DNA from 3 places in the Anoxybacillus sp. P3H1B genome. Region 2 is predicted to be linked to each of the others. Evidence: predicted binding sites of a transcription regulator. Region 2 holds the regulator's gene; each other region holds the start of a gene.

Region 1 (6,470 bases), on a different contig from region 2:
TGCACAGGAGGCCAGCACCGTTCAGTAGCGCTTGCTGAATATCTTGCTCAACATTTTTCGGCTGATTATAAGACGCATGTGTCTCATCGAGATATGGAAAGACGAAAGGAAAAGCATCTATGAGTAAAAAGATTGATCCGAAGATCGTTATTATTGGTGGCGGAACCGGTTTGCCTGTGCTGTTGAGAGGGCTGAAGCAATATGATGTCGATATTACTGCGATTGTGACTGTAGCAGATGATGGAGGAAGTTCAGGCCGTTTGCGGGATGAACTTGATATTCCGCCGCCAGGTGATATTCGCAATGTTCTAGCTGCACTTTCAGATGTCGAGCCGCTCGTCGTTGAATTGTTTCAGCATCGCTTCCAAAACGGAAACGGATTGTCGGGCCATTCAGTAGGCAACTTAATTTTAGCTGCGATGACCTCCATTACTGGAGATTTTGTTAAAGCCATTCGTGAAATGAGCAAAGTGTTGAATGTGCGAGGCAAGGTATTGCCGGCAGCGAATAAAAGCGTAGTTCTTCATGCGGAAATGGAAGACGGGACCATCGTTTCTGGAGAATCGAAAATCCCGTACTCTGGAAAAAAAATCAAAAGAGTTTTTTTAACTCCAGAACAGATTGAACCGCTTGAAGAAGCACTGCATGAAATTCGTCAGGCTGATTTGATTGTGCTCGGCCCTGGAAGCTTATATACAAGTATTTTGCCTAATTTGTTAGTGCCGAAAATCGGTCAAGAGGTATGCGAGGCAAAAGCTAAAAAAGTTTATGTATGCAATGTCATGACCCAAGCCGGCGAAACATTGCATTATACAGCAAGCGACCATGTGAAAGCGCTGTATGATCATATGGAGTGTGCTTTTTTGGATATGATTCTTGTCAATAGCGGAGAAATTCCTAAGGATATTCAGCAGCGTTATGCGGAAGAGCTGTCCGAACCTGTCAAGGAAGATTTAGAAAAGCTAACGGAGCTGGGAATAACCATTATCCGCGATCATATTGTAAAGTATGAAGATCGCGTGATACGCCATGATACAAAAAAGGTGGCAGCGCTGCTCGTTTCACTTTTAGAAACGTGCTAGAGTCGCACGCACCTCCTTTATCCTTTGAAAAAATCATGAAGCATGGAGGTGAGTAGGTTGTCGTTTGCGTCAGAGACGAAAAAAGAGCTAACGAATTTAGATGTCAAAGACTGTTGCTTAAAAGCAGAATTATCAGCCCTTTTGCGCATGAATGGCTCGCTGTCTTTTTCCAATCGCAAGCTTACCATTGATGTCCAAACGGAAAACGCGGCCATCGCCCGGCGCATTTATACGCTAATGAAAAAAGGATACACCGTTACCGTTGAACTGCTTGTCCGGAAAAAAATGCGCTTAAAGAAAAACAATGTTTACATCGTTCGAATTGTCGAAGGAGCGCGCGAATTACTTGAGGATTTAAAAATCTTGGAGGAATCTTTTTCGTTTGTTCGGGTCATCTCTCCAGAATTGATCAAGAAAAAATGCTGCAAGCGTTCTTATTTGCGAGGCGCTTTTCTTGCTGGCGGATCGGTTAATAATCCCGAAACCTCTTCCTACCATTTAGAGATTTTTTCACTGGACAAAGATCATAACAACTCGTTATGTGAATTAATGAACAGCCATTTTGGGCTGCATGCGAAAACGTTGGAACGCAAAAAGGGGTTTATTACGTATTTAAAAGAGGCAGAAAAAATTTCAGAGTTTCTTAATATTATTGGCGCTCATCAGGCTTTGCTGCGCTTTGAGGATGTTCGGATTGTCCGCGATATGCGAAACTCGGTCAACCGCCTTGTCAATTGTGAAACGGCTAATTTAAATAAAACGATTGGCGCCGCGATTCGTCAAGTAGAAAACATTCGCTACATTGATGAAACCATTGGTTTAAGCGCACTTCCAGATAAGCTTCGAGAAATTGCAGAATTACGAGTAACATATCAAGATGTTACATTAAAAGAATTAGGTGAAATGGTTTCAGGGGGGAAAATTAGCAAGTCGGGCATTAACCATCGCTTGCGGAAAATCGATGAGATTGCTGAAAAGCTGCGGGCAGGACAGCCTGTAGACTTCCATAAATAAAATCAGGAAAAGGGGAGGAAGGAATATGGTGGAAAAACAGGTGGAAGTGTTGTTGAAAACTGGATTGCAAGCGCGTCCAGCTGCACTTTTTGTTCAGGAAGCGAACCGCTTCTCATCGGATCTTTTTATTAAAAAAGATGGAAAAAAAGTCAATGCCAAAAGCATCATGGGTCTGATGAGCCTAGCGATCAGCTCCAGGTCTGTCATTACATTAATCGCTGATGGACCGGATGAACAAGAAGCGATTGAAGCATTGACAAAATATGTGCAAAAAGAAGGATAGTAAGAGGCTGCAGGAATGGCTGGGAGAGAGCGACTCGTTCAGGATGCTCAAACCGCACTTTGTCCGAGATTCATTCGATGCATAAAGGAAAAGGCTGTTCTTTACGGAAAAGAACAGCCTTCATATTTTCAGATTGGCTGTCCGCATTTTTCAGCCAAACGTTTTTAAAATAGTAGTAGACAAAGTCTGTTTTGACTTTGTCTACTACTGGCTGTCCGGATTATTTTTCGTCAACGCGTGCCAACACGCGGTCGATTAAACCATATTCTTTTGCTTTTTCCGCCGTCATAAAGTTATCGCGGTCTGTATCGCGCTCGATGATCTCGATTGGCTGGCCTGTATTTTCTGCCAAAATGCGATTCAGCTTATCGCGTAAGAACAAGATGCGTTTAGCGGCAATCTCGATATCAGTAGCTTGACCTTGCGCTCCTCCCAAAGGCTGATGGATCATGATTTCACTGTTTGGAAGAGCAAAGCGCTTTCCTTTTGCGCCAGCAGAAAGCAGGAACGCCCCCATTGATGCTGCCATTCCAATGCAAATGGTCGAAACATCTGGCTTAATAAACTGCATCGTGTCATAAATGGCCATTCCGGCTGTAATCGAACCGCCAGGGCTGTTAATATAAAGGGAAATATCTTTTTCCGGATCTTCCGCTGCTAAGAATAAAAGCTGGGAAACAATGGAGTTCGCGACATGGTCATCGATGGCACTACCTAAAATAATGATGCGGTCTTTAAGCAAGCGGGAGTAAATGTCATATGCGCGTTCACCGCGGCTTGTTTGCTCAATCACTGTAGGAATTAAATTCATGAGTTTTCCTCCTTTACCAGTCAATTAAAATCATATGTATTTCTATGATACATAATTGGTCAATGAAGGTCAAACAAAAAGCGTTTTGCCTTCTCCTCATAATTTTATTTATTCGCTATTCTGTTTCGATATCCCTTTTTTCAGCATATCCGCTTTTTTGTTTTTTAAACATTCCTACTTTGGCATTGGGAAATAGGAGTTTTATATGGTATAGATGATGAACGGAATGGTTTATCTCATAATTGATAAGACTGTTTACTTTTTAATTCTTTCTTTGATTTTAACGGCATCCTTTAATGAGAAGAGTCAATTTTCTCGTATTCGAATAAGGGAGAAATGATGAGGTTATCATCCTCCTTCAACGTATAGGTGGGGGAGGATGATAATCAGATATACACCTATTGTATCATTTATCTGCTGTAAGATCAGAGTTATTCCGGAAAAATAGTTGTCGCAATAATCAAGTTAGATAGAGTGTTTTGTAGATTTTATAATGGGTTAGCTTAATCTCAAACTTTTTATATGTTTACTAAAAATTTAATTAGTGAATATAAATCGTATTAAAAGGTGATTAAGTGATTAATTTAAATATGCCTCTAGTATTAAGAGTGGTTTGTTAAATTCACAATGGAAATCGGTTAAGGAACAAAATTTATTTTATGTAAAATAGAGGGATTTATTGCTTGAATGTTGAATAATGTTTTTATAGAGAGGGGGAAGCAAAGTGAACAAAATTATAACTTTTCAGGTTGCAACTTTGTTTATCGGGTTGTTTTTGACGTTTATGACTACTTTATTTGCTCAAAATGCTTTTGCTGCTGGAGATGATAGTTACATGCCTGATCCGAAGAAAATCCTACATTATATTTATTATGAAGGAAAGGCAGTTAAGGAATTTAGTCATATGCAAAATCATAAGTATATATGGCAAGAAGTTTACTCTTATGGAGAAAAAGACTATGTATCAACGGAGTCTTATCAAGAGAATCAGCAGGGACTTGTTATCGATGAGGGGAAATATTCCTTGCGTCTTGTTTATCCACTGAAAATAGGGAAACAATGGTCTTATGTGAATTTTGCAGGAAAAAAAATTACTTGTACGATCACATCATTAAATAAGACTGTGAAAACAAAAGCCGGAACTTTCAAAAATGTAGTAGAAGTTAAAGAAAGTGATGGGAGATATCGATATTATGCTAAAAATTTAGGATTAATAAAATCAGAAAATCCATCTTTGATTCATGGTGATCCAGAATCTTTAGAATTAATTTCTGTTAAAACAAAAGTAGCTATTATGTGGGGAAATGAGCAATTAAAAAGAGGGCAAATCGGAAGAATTACAATCATTAAACCAATCAATTTATGGAAGCGCGATGAACAAAATAAATTGCATTTTGTTAGAGTGTTAAAACCGGGTGAGCGTTATCGGGTATATAGCTATGATCAGCTTTATGGAGGACAGTATAGTGTAGGGAGCGGCTACTATATCACCAAGATGCCAGCTTATATCAAATATGAAACACCATCAAAGCAACTATTAAACAAAATGAAAGAATTATACTCAGCTCAATAAATATTTGTTGACGATAACAATTAGTCAATCATTAGATTGAGCATTTCTAACTGGGCATGTAGGGTTTATTATATGATGATAATGGAATAAATAATGTTTATATTTGAAATTACTAAAAATAAGTTAATGAAAGCACTTTGAGCATATTCTGATGCGACTGTGACTTGTATACAAGTCACAGTTTTTTCAGTGCAATAATTAATAAATGAATCGGATTTGGGGCTGTTCGATTTCTTAATCTATATAATAATGAATAATCAAATAAATGGAAAATTAAGGGTAAAATATACTTAATTAAAATTTATTTTCCCCTTGCAAAAAAAAACGTTCTTCATTATAATGGAACATGCGGCTAACCAATCATGCCCTCGTAGTGTAGTGGATAGCACGAGAGATTCCGGTTCTCTTAGCGTGGGTTCGAATCCTGCCGAGGGCGTTCCAACTATCCTACTGGTTCGGATTAAATTTCCACAACTCCTTGATACGACTGCATTTGCGGTCGTTTTTTATTTTTTTAAATCCGAAAGAGTCCTTTTGTTTTTGGAAAAATTTTTCACAAGACAGTTCCAGCGTTGTTAAATCCATTGGTAGGGGCTCTTTTCGTCGATGACATACGAATCAATCTCTTTGCGGGCAAGGCGCCATGGCGATGCTGGACCCTTTTTATTGGGAAAAATCAAAGAACATGTTGAGGGGGGGATTCAAATAAAGAAGCAGCGGAGAAACGGACGGGTTGCTTCTTCTCTGTTTGTCAGGAAGAAAAAAGGATGGTTATTTTCGAGCATTTTTGGCACGAAAATAACCAAGAGATAGATGTTATTTGAAATTTTGATTTTCTAATACAACGACTTTTTTTTCTGTCGATTGACCGATTTGCTTTGTAAATTCAACGAGACGAAGAATATCATGACAACATTGTTTGGCACCTAAAACTAATAAGGGGACGCCAATAAAATCGATGTGCAATCCTCTTGAAAAAAACCCTCCCATTGTCATGGCAAATGGAACCGTTGGCGAAGTATTAGAAAAAATAATCTTTTCGTGATGGCTATGTTTTTCTTGTAGCAACGTAATGAAATTTACCAATGCTTGAACGACTAATTTGTTTCTTTTTCTGCCAATGGTATACACAGAATTTCCATCTTCATCGATTCCGTGGAAGAAAAATTTTCCGAAATCATCCTTTGTCAGTTTGTTAAAATAGTCCGTATTTAAAATTTCTTCTTTCGTCAGCTCTCGATCCAAAGGCAGCTTTTTTAAATGGTAGGCTGCTGCTAGTGCCGTGCTATGTGTTCCAGCGTAGTCATTATATATGTAAATCACCCAATCACCCTCTTTTAATCCTATGTTGTAATAAGTAGGATTACCAGAACCCGTCGTATTTAAAAGAGCGAAAGAGCTTTCCCTTGTTCCTTTTATTGGTATGAATTTGGGATGTTTCGTGTAAAAGGTCGGATTCTGATCGGTTTTTCAGCGATAAAAACAAGAATTCAAGCAGTGTTCATTGGTTTTGAGTGGATCAGTAGTATCATTAGTCTGACAACTATGTGTAGGATATCGACAACATTCACCACATCTATAAAGAATATCCGCCTATACTTTCCAAAATGCTCCTGTTATCTATCTTCATAATAGCAGCAGTCCACGATCAGGAAAGGTCTTTTTTGTGTGATTTTTCGAATATATATAAAAATAATGGATTCGGAT
Region 2 (6,470 bases):
TCCCATCCCGAACACGGAAGTTAAGCTCTCCAGCGCCGATGGTAGTTGGGGCTAACGCCCCTGCAAGAGTAGGACGTTGCTAGGCTGTATATAAAAAGCATGTTTCATTATGAAACATGCTTTTTTGTTTAATATATTGAAACCATCTGTAAATGCTTTACACTACTAATGATGGTGTTGCTAAATAAAAATATACTATTGACCATGCAACGGATGGCGATAACCTCCATAACTCATGCTGATCCTTGTCCTTTCATTTTGAGCTGATGGCCTATTCGTTCAATGTTGGTATGCAAGCCCCATAACTGTTTTCCAAATGTCACCTTCAACAACCCTGGAGTCATATTCGTTCTTTTGATTTCGAGGTGACCCAAAAACACTCCTATGTTCTCGGCGGGCGATAGTTTGAACCTTCTTGCTGTCATAGGCGGCATCTCCTAAAGCAAACCGAATGTTCCAGTCTTTGAGAGCTCAAAAAACCTCTGGCGTGACTGCCGCGTCATGTCGATTGGGGGGTGTAAGCATATGGGAGACCACGATTTCGCCTGCGGTGATACCTGTATAAAGTTGATAGCCCTTAAACAAGTGATAAGAGTGGGCATCATCCTTCCCATCATTTGAGAATCATAGGGGCTGCTTCGGAGTGCCATATTGTCAATCCACACAGCTGAAGGCTGCTTGACACTTAAATGCATAAGCAGTTGAGCATGAGATTCCGGAAACTCTTGCTCTTGAAACCATTGTTTTGTACGAGAAAGCGTCGAAACATGCAGAACGCTGTTAGTCTACAAAGGCGGCGACAATAATCAAACCACTGAAGGACTCACATCAACTCTCGCAACGAATCGAGCGCAAAATACGTTTTTAAAAATAAGCACCTGAGTAATGCCTTTTTAAAATCGGCGGCCTCTCTGTTGTATACGGCGTGCCAAACAAAGAAAGCCGATGGATCTATTGGAAGAATGCATCAAAAGAGATTTCATCTCCTACATGCATGTTCTTTAATCAAATTAGAACGCATAATGTCCACTCTTTGGAGCTTATTGGTCGCTGTATAGGATTTTCAAGGGAGTGAGTGGGTTTTTATATGTCTTTATTCATTTATGATGCGCTTTGCGACATATTCACAATAAAATTGTACATTTCGTTTTTTCGATACGATTGGTTTTCACTGATTAAAATTTGAACCTCTATTCACCCCATATCATATCCTCGAGCATATTAAACGTTAAATCATGTGAATGACCACGTCAAACTCCTCGGTTCCTGTGCTTCTCTCTCATTCAAAAACAGCTTAATTGACATATTCTACGGATTGAATATGCTTTGCTGCACATGCGAAAACTCTAAAAAAGTGCTGGTGTCTGTTTCCATCGTTGAATGGTTTACTGCTTCAAAGATGGATCTTTGAGCATGTGTCATGTTGAGATATGTCCTTGCTTCATAATTATAACTTTTTTCTTGATATAAAGGATTTTTAGCATATGTTATCGAATTAATTCATACTGCTTTTGTTTTAAATTCGGAAAATCGGCAATCATATGATTATCTGCTCTTGTTTGTTGCATTTTTTTTATATCTGCTATATAGTAAAATTAAGGTCAAATATAGTCAAAGTCAACTACCTAAGCAAGGAGGGGTAGGGTGAGAAACATTTCTGATATTATCGAACAATATTTAAAGCAAGTTTTAAATATGAGTGAACAAGAAATTGTTGAGATTAAACGAAGTGAAATCGCCGATAAATTTCAGTGCGTTCCTTCACAGATTAATTATGTCATTAATACACGCTTTACTTTGGAACGAGGCTATATTGTAGAAAGCAAGCGCGGCGGTGGAGGCTATATTCGAATTATAAAAGTGAAAACAAAAAATGAATCGCAATTAATTGATCAGCTATTATCTTTAATTCGTCATCATGTCAGTCAATCGAGTGCAGAGGATATTATTCGCCGACTTGTTGAAGAAAAAGTCATTTCTGAACGAGAGGCAAATATTATGTTGAGCGTAATGGATCGATCTGTTTTATATATTGACTTGCCTCAAAGAGATGAGTTGAGAGCTAGAATGTTAAAAGCCATGTTAATGTCTTTGAAGTATAAATAGAAAGAGGTGAGATCTTTGATATGTCAAGAATGTAAGCAGAGACCGGCCACGATGCATTTTACGAAAATTATCAATGGTGAAAAGACAGAATTTCATCTTTGCGAACATTGTGCTCAAGAGCACGGGGACGTTTTTATGTTTCATGGAAATGCAGGATTCTCTCTGCAAAATTTATTGGCAGGTCTATTAAATTTTGAAGCTCCTACAAAGGGAGCCAAGCAAAATGCATTTCAAAGCATTGAAATTTTGCAATGTGAACGCTGCAACATGACATATAATCAATTCGCCAAAATTGGCCGTTTTGGCTGCTCTCATTGCTATCATACATTCGCTAAACAACTGCAGCCGATATTGAAACGACTTCATAGTGGCAATACTACTCATGCAGGGAAAATTCCAAGACGAATCGGTGGCAGTATTTATATTCGTAAACAAATCGCTCATTTAAAACAAAAACTGCAAGAGCTTATTGCCAGAGAAGAGTTTGAAAAAGCAGCTGAAGTTCGCGATCAAATTCGTTTGCTTGAATCACGTGTAAGTAAACATGGGGAGGAGGGCTGATTGTGTCGCTTGAGAAGTTTTTGAATACAGCAGTAAGCTCTTGGATGAACCAAGAAGGTCCGGACTCAGACATTGTATTGAGCAGTCGGATTCGGCTTGCAAGGAATATTGTAGATTACCAGTTTCCCACTGTTTTTGGCAACGAAGAAGCCCAGCATATCGTACAGCAATTTGAACAGACATTTGCACGCCAATCACATCCTGTAGTTGGTAGATTTGAGCTTTTAAAAATGAATGAGCTCCAAACGATCGAAAAAAGGGTATTGGTTGAAAAACATTTAATTAGTCCACATTTAGCGGAAGATTGCCCATTCGGAGCATGCTTGCTGTCGGAAAATGAAGAGGTAAGCATTATGATTAACGAGGAGGACCATATTCGTATTCAATGTTTATTTCCAGGACTGCAACTGACAGAAGCTTTAGAGATGGCCAATGCGCTGGATGATTGGATTGAAATGCATGTCAATTACGCATTTGATGAAAAGAAAGGTTATTTAACAAGCTGTCCTACAAATGTAGGAACAGGATTAAGAGCATCGGTAATGATGCATTTACCGGCTCTGACTCTAACACAGCAAATGAACCAAATCATTCCAGCCATTAGCCAACTAGGATTAGTGGTAAGAGGAACGTATGGAGAAGGAAGTGAGGCCTTAGGGAATATATTCCAAATATCAAATCAAATTACGCTTGGCAAATCAGAAGAAGATATTGTGGAGGATTTAAAAAGTGTTGTTCAACAATTAATTGCTCAGGAAAGAATGGCAAGAGAGGCATTAGTCAAAACTTTAAACATACAATTAGAAGACAGAGTCTTTCGCTCCTATGGCATCTTGACCAATTGCCGTGTTATCGAATCGAAGGAAGCGGCCCAATGTTTATCGGATGTACGTTTGGGAATTGATTTAGGGTATATTAAAAACATTTCTCGGAGCATTCTAAATGAGCTGATGATTTTAATGCAGCCGGGATTCTTGCAGCAATATGCTGGCGGAGCATTAAGACCTAATGAACGGGATGTTCTTCGAGCTACTTTGATTCGAGAACGTTTAAAAATGGAAGAACGAAAAGCAATGGAGGGTGATGAAAATGATGTTCGGTAGATTCACAGAACGGGCGCAAAAAGTGTTGGCTTTAGCTCAAGAAGAAGCGGTACGTCTTGGTCACAATAACATTGGCACGGAGCATATTTTGCTTGGATTGATTCGCGAGGGGGAAGGGATTGCCGCTAAAGCTTTAATTGCTTTGGGGTTAGGACCAGAAAAGATTCAGAAGGAAGTAGAGGCATTGATTGGTCGAGGACATGAGGTGTCGCAAACGATTCATTATACGCCACGTGCCAAAAAAGTGATTGAGCTTTCTATGGATGAAGCCAGAAAGCTTGGACATTCGTATGTAGGTACAGAGCATATTTTGCTTGGCTTAATTCGTGAAGGAGAGGGAGTCGCCGCTCGTGTTCTCAATAATTTAGGAGTAAGCTTGAATAAAGCACGTCAACAAGTGTTACAACTATTGGGAAGCAATGAGTCTGTTTCCGGACACCAAGGCAGTGCTTCCCATGTGAGTACACCGACGTTAGACAGTCTTGCTCGCGATTTAACAGCCATTGCTCGCGAAGGCAGCTTAGATCCTGTCATTGGAAGAAGTAAAGAGATTCAACGTGTAATTGAAGTATTAAGCCGACGCACGAAAAACAACCCGGTATTAATCGGTGAACCCGGTGTAGGTAAAACAGCGATTGCAGAAGGATTGGCGCAGCAAATTGTCAATAATGAAGTTCCTGAAACGTTACGAGACAAGCGAGTCATGACGTTAGACATGGGGACAGTTGTTGCCGGAACCAAATATCGCGGTGAATTTGAAGACCGCTTGAAAAAAGTTATGGATGAAATTCGTCAAGCAGGAAATATTATTTTATTTATTGATGAGCTGCATACGCTCATCGGCGCAGGGGGAGCGGAAGGAGCTATTGATGCTTCAAACATTTTAAAACCTTCATTAGCTCGTGGTGAATTGCAGTGTATCGGTGCTACAACGTTAGATGAATACCGGAAATATATAGAGAAGGATGCTGCGCTAGAACGTCGTTTCCAGCCAATTTATGTTGATGAACCGACTGTTGAAGAGTCCATTCAAATTTTAAAAGGGTTACGTGACCGATATGAAGCGCATCATCGTGTCTCGATTTCTGATGAAGCAATTATTCAAGCAGTGAAGCTATCAGATCGATATATTACAGATCGCTTTCTCCCAGATAAAGCCATTGATTTAATTGATGAGGCATGCTCAAAAGTGCGTCTTCGTTCTTTTACCGCTCCTCCTAATTTAAAAGAGTTGGAACAAAAGTTAGAAGAGGTTCGTAAAGAAAAAGACGCTGCTGTTCAGAGTCAGGAATTTGAAAAAGCTGCTTCATTGCGCGATACGGAACAACGTTTGCGTGAGGAATTAGAAGAAACAAAACGCGCTTGGAAAGAAAAGCAAGGTCAGGAAAATTCGGAAGTAACAGTAGAGGATATTGCTTTGGTTGTATCTAGCTGGACAGGAATACCTGTATCGAAATTGGCGCAAACAGAAACAGAACGGTTGTTAAAGCTTGAAGAAATTTTGCATTCGCGAGTGATTGGACAGGAAGAAGCAGTGAAAGCAGTGGCGAAGGCGGTCCGACGCGCCCGTGCAGGATTAAAGGATCCAAAGCGTCCAATCGGTTCATTTATCTTCCTTGGACCAACTGGGGTAGGAAAAACAGAGTTAGCACGAGCACTGGCAGAAGCGATGTTTGGAGATGAGGATGCGTTGATTCGCATCGATATGTCCGAGTATATGGAGAAGCATTCTACTTCTCGACTTGTTGGTTCTCCTCCTGGATATGTCGGATATGAAGAAGGAGGACAATTGACAGAAAAAGTTCGCCGTAAACCATACTCGGTCGTTTTATTGGATGAGATGGAAAAAGCACATCCAGATGTATTTAATATTCTTCTGCAGGTATTAGAAGACGGACGTTTAACAGATTCAAAAGGAAGAACGGTTGATTTCCGCAATACGATTGTGATTATGACATCCAATGTGGGAGCTGATGCCCTGAAACGAAATAAGTATGTAGGCTTTAATGTTCAAGATGAAAGCCAGAAATATAAAGACATGAAGGGTAAAGTCATGGATGAATTGAAAAAAGCGTTCCGTCCAGAGTTTTTGAATCGTATTGACGAAATTATTGTATTCCACTCATTAGAAAAACAACATTTAGCAAAAATTGTTCATCTTATGGCCGATCAGCTTGTAAAACGTTTAACAGAGCAAGATATTGAATTAGAATTGACGGAAGAAACGATTGCAAAAATTGCTGAAGAAGGACATGACCCAGAATATGGTGCTCGTCCATTGCGCCGAGCTTTACAAAAACACATTGAAGACCGCTTATCTGAAGAGCTGTTGAAAGGAACGATCACAAAAGGGCAAAAAGTCATTGTAGATGTCAAAGACGGAGAATTTGTAGTTTTATCAGAACAAACCGTTCAGTAAAAGGTGGCAGCAAGGTATGCGGCAGAAGTAGATTGGCGCATACCTTCTTTTTGCATTTGCGAATAGAGAGGAATTAGCTGTTATGAAAAAGAAAACGAAATTTGTATGTCAAGAATGCGGATATGAATCAGCCAAATGGATGGGAAAGTGTCCAGGTTGTCAGACGTGGAACTCTATGATTGAGGAAATTGAGAAAGGAAAACCAGCAGCAAGGGGAGTATTTGTTCATACTGCTCCTTCTTCTATATCCAAGCCAGTGTCGATTACAACCGTAGCAACAG
Region 3 (6,470 bases), on a different contig from region 2:
GTTACAGAAATATGGCGATCCGCAAGGCGTGTGCCCAGTTCTCCCGCAAACTTGTCCACAATTCCCTTTAACTCTTTTATCGTCAGCGGCTTAAATAGAACGATATCATCAATGCGATTTAAAAATTCCGGCCGGAAGTGCATTCGCAATTGCTGCATCACTTGACTGCGAGCTTCTTCGCCAATTTCGCCATTTTCTTGCCCTGCTTCCAGTAGTGTGTGTGAACCGATATTCGATGTTAAAATAATGACGGTATTTTTAAAGTCCACCGTTCTTCCTTGTGAGTCCGTAATGCGGCCGTCGTCAAGCGCTTGTAATAAAATATTAAACACTTCCGGATGCGCTTTTTCCACTTCATCAAGCAAAATAACCGAATACGGCTTGCGACGCACCGCTTCTGTCAGCTGTCCGCCTTCTTCATAACCGACATATCCGGGAGGCGCGCCAATCAGCCGCGATACCGCGTGCTTTTCCATGTACTCCGACATATCAATCCGAACCATCTGTTCTTCGCTATCAAAAAGCGCTTGCGCCAACGCCTTGGCCAGCTCCGTTTTCCCTACCCCTGTCGGCCCTAGAAATAGAAAGGATCCAATCGGTCGGCGCGGATCTTTAATACCGGCGCGCGCCCGCAACACGGCATCTGCCACCAACTCTACCGCTTCGTCTTGACCGATGACGCGTTGATGCAATAGCTCCTGCAAGCGCAACAGCTTTTCTCGTTCCCCTTCTACTAGCTTCGTTAATGGGATGCCGGTCCATCTTGAGACGATTTCGGCAATTTCTTCTTCCGTCACCTCTTCCCGCAAAAGCCGCCCTTCTTTTTCTGTTCGGCTCGCATCTTGTTCAAGTTGCTTTAATTGCTTTTCCAGTTCCGGAATGCGTCCATGGCGCAGCTCAGCTGCTTTATTTAAATCATAAGCATTTTCAGCCTCTTCTAGCTCTCGTTTTGCTCTTTCCAGTTCCTCACGAACACCGCGTATTTGCTGAATCGCTTCTTTTTCCTGTTGCCATTTCGCTTTCATGCTATTGGCTTTTTCTTTTAAATTGGCCAGCTCCTGTTTGAGAGCTTCCAGACGTTCCCGGCTCGCTTCATCCTCTTCCTTGCGCAACGCTGCTTCTTCAATCTCAAGCTGCATCACACGACGCATCACCTCATCTAATTCTGATGGCATTGAATCAATTTCTGTGCGAATCATGGCGCACGCTTCATCAACAAGATCAATGGCTTTATCAGGAAGAAAACGTTCAGAAATATAGCGATCTGATAATACCGCAGCGGTAACGAGCGCGCGGTCATGAATATTCACGCCGTGATGAATCTCAAACCGTTCCTTTAAACCACGCAAGATAGAAATCGTATCTTCCACGCTCGGCTCTTCCACAAGCACCTGCTGAAACCGTCGCTCTAAAGCCGGGTCCTTTTCGATATATTGTCGATATTCATCCAAAGTGGTAGCGCCAATGCAGCGCAATTCCCCGCGAGCGAGCATCGGCTTTAACATGTTTCCTGCATCAATAGCCCCCTCGGCTTTTCCAGCACCGACAATCGTATGCAACTCGTCAATAAATAAAATGATCTTTCCTTCGCTTTTTTTTATTTCATTTAATACAGCTTTTAAGCGCTCTTCAAATTCCCCGCGAAATTTCGCTCCTGCGATTAAAGAGCTCATATCTAAAGCAAAAATGATTTTATCTTTTAAGCCTTCCGGTACGTCCTTCCGAACAATCCGTTGAGCAAGCCCTTCGACAATCGCTGTTTTTCCCACTCCCGGTTCGCCAATAAGCACTGGATTATTTTTGGTTTTACGCGATAAAATGCGGATCACACGGCGAATTTCACTGTCGCGGCCGATGACAGGGTCAATTTTTCCGGCGCGCGCCTCTTCCACTAAATCGCGGCCATATTTTTTTAATACCTCATATGTAGCTTCTGGATTTGCACTTGTCACGCGCTGATTCCCCCTTATTTCTTTTAATACGTGTAAAAGTCTCGAACGATTTAATTCGTACTTTTGCAGCAGCTGCCCGATCTCATTTTTTTCATTGGTTAACGCCAAAAGCAAATGTTCTACAGAGGTATACTCATCCTTCATCTGTTTTGCTTCCTGTTCAGCGTTGGTGAGCAACCGTTCCAAACGAGGCGCCATGTAGACAATTTCTTCCTCCCCCATCACTTCAGGTTTTCTTTTTAAAAATGAACGGAGATCTACAGCCATTTTGTTAATATTGATATGTAGAAGAGAGAGCATGCGTTTGGCCAGCCCTTCTTCCTGCTCCAACAACGCCAGCAAAAGATGATCGATATCCATCATTTGATGATGATACGTTTTGGCGATGGATTGAGCAGAGATCAGCGCCTCCTGCATCTTTTCTGTTAGCTTGTTCATATCCATGACATTCACCTGTCTTTTGACTTTTTTTGACCTTTATATATATTATACCCTTGTCCCACAGGAAAAGCCATTCCCACGGTGAGAATGGCTCAGTCTATTATCCTGCGTCACAGCGTCTCGTTCGTCTGCACGGTAACGTCTTCGTTCGGTTCTCTTCTTTCTCTGCCCAGCGTTTTTAAGACATTTTGAAGTGGAAACAACTGAAATGAGTAACGCCTCAAAATAATGGTAGACAAAGAAAAAATCTGCTTTGTCTACCATATCAACGGCTGCATCGATCGTTATGGTTTGCGCATATAAGTCCAATGGCGATTATGATTGGACGTTTCTGGGAATGTATCTCCCGCTTTGAGCTTCACTTTTTTAGGATTTTTCACGTTATCTCCTGTTTCTCCGATTTCAATATATACACCATTGTTGGGCGCTTTGTCCCCTGGTCCAAAATGACGTCTTTGGCCCATGCTCATCCCCTCCTTCAAGCAGCGTACACGCTTATCATCTCCCCTCTTTTTATCATTCACTCATGCAAATCGTGGAATGATTTGCAAAAAAACACCGGAGTAACCTCCGGTGTTTTTCAGCATGATAATAACGATAGCAAAATGGCTTTTTGGACATGGAGACGATTTCCCGCTTGCTCAAATACATAAGAATGGTCGCTGTCAATGACGCCAGCTGTCACTTCTTCGTCGCGATGAGCAGGCAAACAATGCAAAAACATATAATCTGGCTTAGCCTGCTTCACTAGCTGTTCGTTGACTTGAAACGGCTGGAACACTGCCAGCCGCTGCTGGCTTTCCTGTTCTTGTCCCATGCTCGTCCATACATCCGTATAAATGACATCAGCATGTTTCACCGCTTCTTGTGGAGAATGGGTCACGACAATTTGTGATCCTGTTTGTTTGGCTACTTCGATTGCAGCCTCGACATATTGTTCTTTCGGTTCATAGCCTACCGGGCATGCAATCGTACAATCCATCCCTACTTTGGCAGCGGCGATCATTAATCCATGGGCAACATTATTGCCATCTCCGACATATACTAGCTTCAGTCCCTTTAGCTGTTTTTTCGTTTCATAAATGGTTAGTAAATCAGCCAGTGCTTGGCATGGATGATCGTCATCTGTCAATCCGTTAATAACGGGCACCGTTGCGTACTGTGCAAGCTCTTCGATTTTGCTATGGGCGAATGTGCGAATCATAATCGCATCTACATATTGCGATAATACTCTTGCCGTATCAGCAATGGTTTCCCCGCGGCCAATTTGCAAATCATTGCTGTTTAAATAAAGCGCATGTCCGCCTAACTGTGTCATCCCCACTTCAAAGGATACTCTCGTCCGCGTAGATGGCTTTTCGAAAATCATCGCCAATGTTTTCCCTGTTAATGGTGTATAGGCTTGACCTGCCAGCTGCTTTTGTTTCAACTCACTTGCTAACGTTAGTAAATCATGGATCTCCTCAGAAGAAAAATCGATTAATGTTAATAAATCCTTTCCTTTTAATGAATGGATTGTCGCATTCATCCTATCACCGCTTCCTCTGTTTGTTTTTTTAATTTAAGCCATTCCTGAATCGAAAGAACGGAAAAATCGTCAGAATCAAGCGCCTGCAAAAACAGCTTGCACGTTTCCACTTCCGTAAAGGCCAGCAGCTGCCGTGACAAAGCAAGCATCCGTTGTTCCGCAGCTTGTTGATCGTTTTTGAAATTAAAAAAGGCTAATGCTTCTTTTCGCTTTACCCATTCAGAAAATGGAATGTGGCTCACAAGCTTGATTCGCTTATTCTTCATTGCTTCTACGAGCGCTTGTATTTGCTCTATTTCTGCATCCACATAAACCTCGAAAGCATCTGCTTTTTTTGTCAAATAAGAATGGAACGCTTTGCCGGCTGCCTCCGCTGCTGTATGAGCAATGCTAATTCCTTCGCCTGTCGATTTCATTTCCGGCCCGACAAGCGGATCGACTCCAGGCAGCTTATGCATTGAAAAAACGGGATATTTCAAAACAATGTAGGGCATATCGCTGAAGCTGTTTGTCACAGAATCATTTACCTCATCTAAGCATTTCCCAAGCAATAATTTTGTCGCAATTTGCGCAAGTGGAATTCCCGTCGTCTTGCTGACAATCGGCACCGTTCGGCTCGCGCGAGGGTTGACTTCCAGCACATACACCTCGCCATTTGCGATGACAAATTGAATATTCATTAAACCTTTGAATTGAAGCTTTTGCACAATTTTTTCAGCAAATGTTTTTATCTTGGCTTTTTCATCTTCTGACAGCGTTTGCGCTGGCAGCCACGCATAGCTATCACCTGAATGGACGCCCGCTTTTTCAACATGCTCAATAATGGTTGGAATCAGTACGCTCTTTCCATCGGCTACCACATCGACTTCGGCTTCTTTTCCTTCCAAATACGCATCAATCAGTACGGGATACGTCAAAGTGGCCGCTTGCTGCAACAATTGCTGTTCATTTTGTACAATAAACATGCCTTTGCCGCCGATCACATATGACGGACGAAGCAACACCGGATAACCGATCTTTTCCGCTTTTTCCACCAACTCATTTTCATTTTCGGCTATTACACCAGGCACGTGTGGAATCGCTAATTCCTCTAAAAGCTGATAAAAACGATCACGATCCTCCAGCTGGTCAATGACATCGTATGAGGCGCCTAAAATGGTCACACCTGCCTCTTCCAGTTCTTTTACTAGATTAATCGCTGTCTGTCCCCCGAATTGGACAACCACTTTTTGAATTTGTTCTGCCTCAATCACATTAAGCACATCTTCCAACACAAGCGGTTCGAAATAAAGACGATCCGCCACTGCAAAATCGGTGCTAACGGTTTCCGGATTATTGTTAATCAAGACGGTTTCGTATCCTTCTTTCTGAAGAGCATAGACGCTATGAACGGAGCTGTAGTCAAACTCAATTCCTTGGCCGATTCGAATCGGCCCTGCTCCGATAATAAGAACTTTTTCTTTATCGCTTGCTTTTCGTTCATCCGCACCAAAATAAGTGGAGTAATAGTAATCCGTTTCCGAGTGGAATTCCGCTGCACACGTATCTACCATTTTATAAGCTGGAATAATGCCAAGCTGCTTCCGCTTGCGGCGAATTTCCGCTTCCTTTACATTCCAAATACTCGCTAAAAAAGCATCAGAAAAGCCTTTTTCTTTCAATAAGCGAAGCATTGCGGCATCAATATGAGCAAAATGGGCGGCTTTCGCTTGTTGCTCAAGCATAATAAGCTGATAAAAACTATTTAAAAAAAAGCGGTCGATTTTGGTTAGTTGATAGATCGTTTCGATCTCTTCGCCGCGTCTGAACAATTCTAAAATTGCAAAAAAGCGGCGATCATCTTGATGAATTAATAGCTCTTTTAATTCATCATTCGTCTTGGTGGACATCTCCGGCAAAAACAATCCGTTATTAGCCCCCTCCAATGAACGGACAGCCTTTTGCAGGGCGCGCTCCAAATTGCGGTCAATCGCCATCACTTCCCCCGTCGCTTTCATTTGCGTTCCTAGGCGGCGGTCGCCGCTTGGAAATTTGTCAAATGGCAAACGCGGAAATTTGACAACAACATAATCAAGCGCTGGTTCAAAGCTGGCAAATGTATTTTTCGTAACAGGATTTAGCAATTCCGCTAATGTATAGCCAACAGCCAATTTGGCAGCAATGCGCGCAATCGGATATCCGGTCGCTTTGGATGCCAAAGCGGAGGAACGGCTGACGCGCGGATTCACCTCGATTAAATAATAATTTTTGCTAAACGGATCGAGCGCGAATTGAATGTTGCATCCGCCAATAATTCCGAGCGCTGAAATAATTTTTACTGCCGATGAGCGCAGCATATGATATTCTTCATCCGTTAAGGTTTGGGATGGGGCCACAACAATGGAGTCACCCGTATGAACTCCGACAGGATCGATGTTTTCCATGTTGCAAACTGTAATGCAAGTATCGGTATCGTCGCGCATCACTTCATATTCGATTTCTTTGTATCCTGCCACACTGCGCTCCACCAAACATTGGGTAATGGGACTTTCCGCCAATCCCTTTTCAAC

The links. The regulator CtsR, encoded in region 2, represses protease genes until heat stress. The targets are predictions, from matches to a motif close to ATGGTCAATAAAGGTCAAACA.
Region 1: a site for CtsR is predicted at 3,246-3,266, ahead of clpP (ATP-dependent Clp endopeptidase proteolytic subunit ClpP). Genes of this name have one in related genera too.
Region 3: a site for CtsR is predicted at 2,410-2,430, ahead of clpB (ATP-dependent chaperone ClpB). Genes of this name have one in related genera too.

What each region holds. Positions count from the first base shown of each region.
Region 1 is NZ_LPUG01000021.1:109,660-116,129, forward strand. It holds gene rapZ (RNase adapter RapZ) at 1-123, shown strand, start outside; gene yvcK (YvcK family protein) at 120-1,082, shown strand; gene whiA (DNA-binding protein WhiA) at 1,140-2,096, shown strand; gene AT864_RS13540 (HPr family phosphocarrier protein) at 2,122-2,379, shown strand; gene clpP (ATP-dependent Clp endopeptidase proteolytic subunit ClpP) at 2,600-3,190, opposite strand; gene AT864_RS13550 (alpha-amylase) at 3,915-4,763, shown strand; tRNA gene AT864_RS13555 (tRNA-Arg) at 5,128-5,199, shown strand; gene AT864_RS13565 (DUF3189 family protein) at 5,580-6,086, opposite strand.
Region 2 is NZ_LPUG01000025.1:43-6,512, forward strand. It holds rRNA gene rrf (5S ribosomal RNA) at 1-85, shown strand, start outside; gene AT864_RS14640 (CtsR family transcriptional regulator) at 1,645-2,106, shown strand; gene AT864_RS14645 (UvrB/UvrC motif-containing protein) at 2,122-2,667, shown strand; gene AT864_RS14650 (protein arginine kinase) at 2,670-3,770, shown strand; gene clpC (ATP-dependent protease ATP-binding subunit ClpC) at 3,757-6,189, shown strand; gene radA (DNA repair protein RadA) at 6,272-6,470, shown strand, end outside.
Region 3 is NZ_LPUG01000012.1:241,193-247,662, reverse strand. It holds gene clpB (ATP-dependent chaperone ClpB) at 1-2,396, opposite strand, end outside; gene AT864_RS08480 (YjzC family protein) at 2,678-2,857, opposite strand; gene argF (ornithine carbamoyltransferase) at 2,974-3,921, opposite strand; gene AT864_RS08470 (carbamoyl phosphate synthase large subunit) at 3,918-6,470, opposite strand, start outside.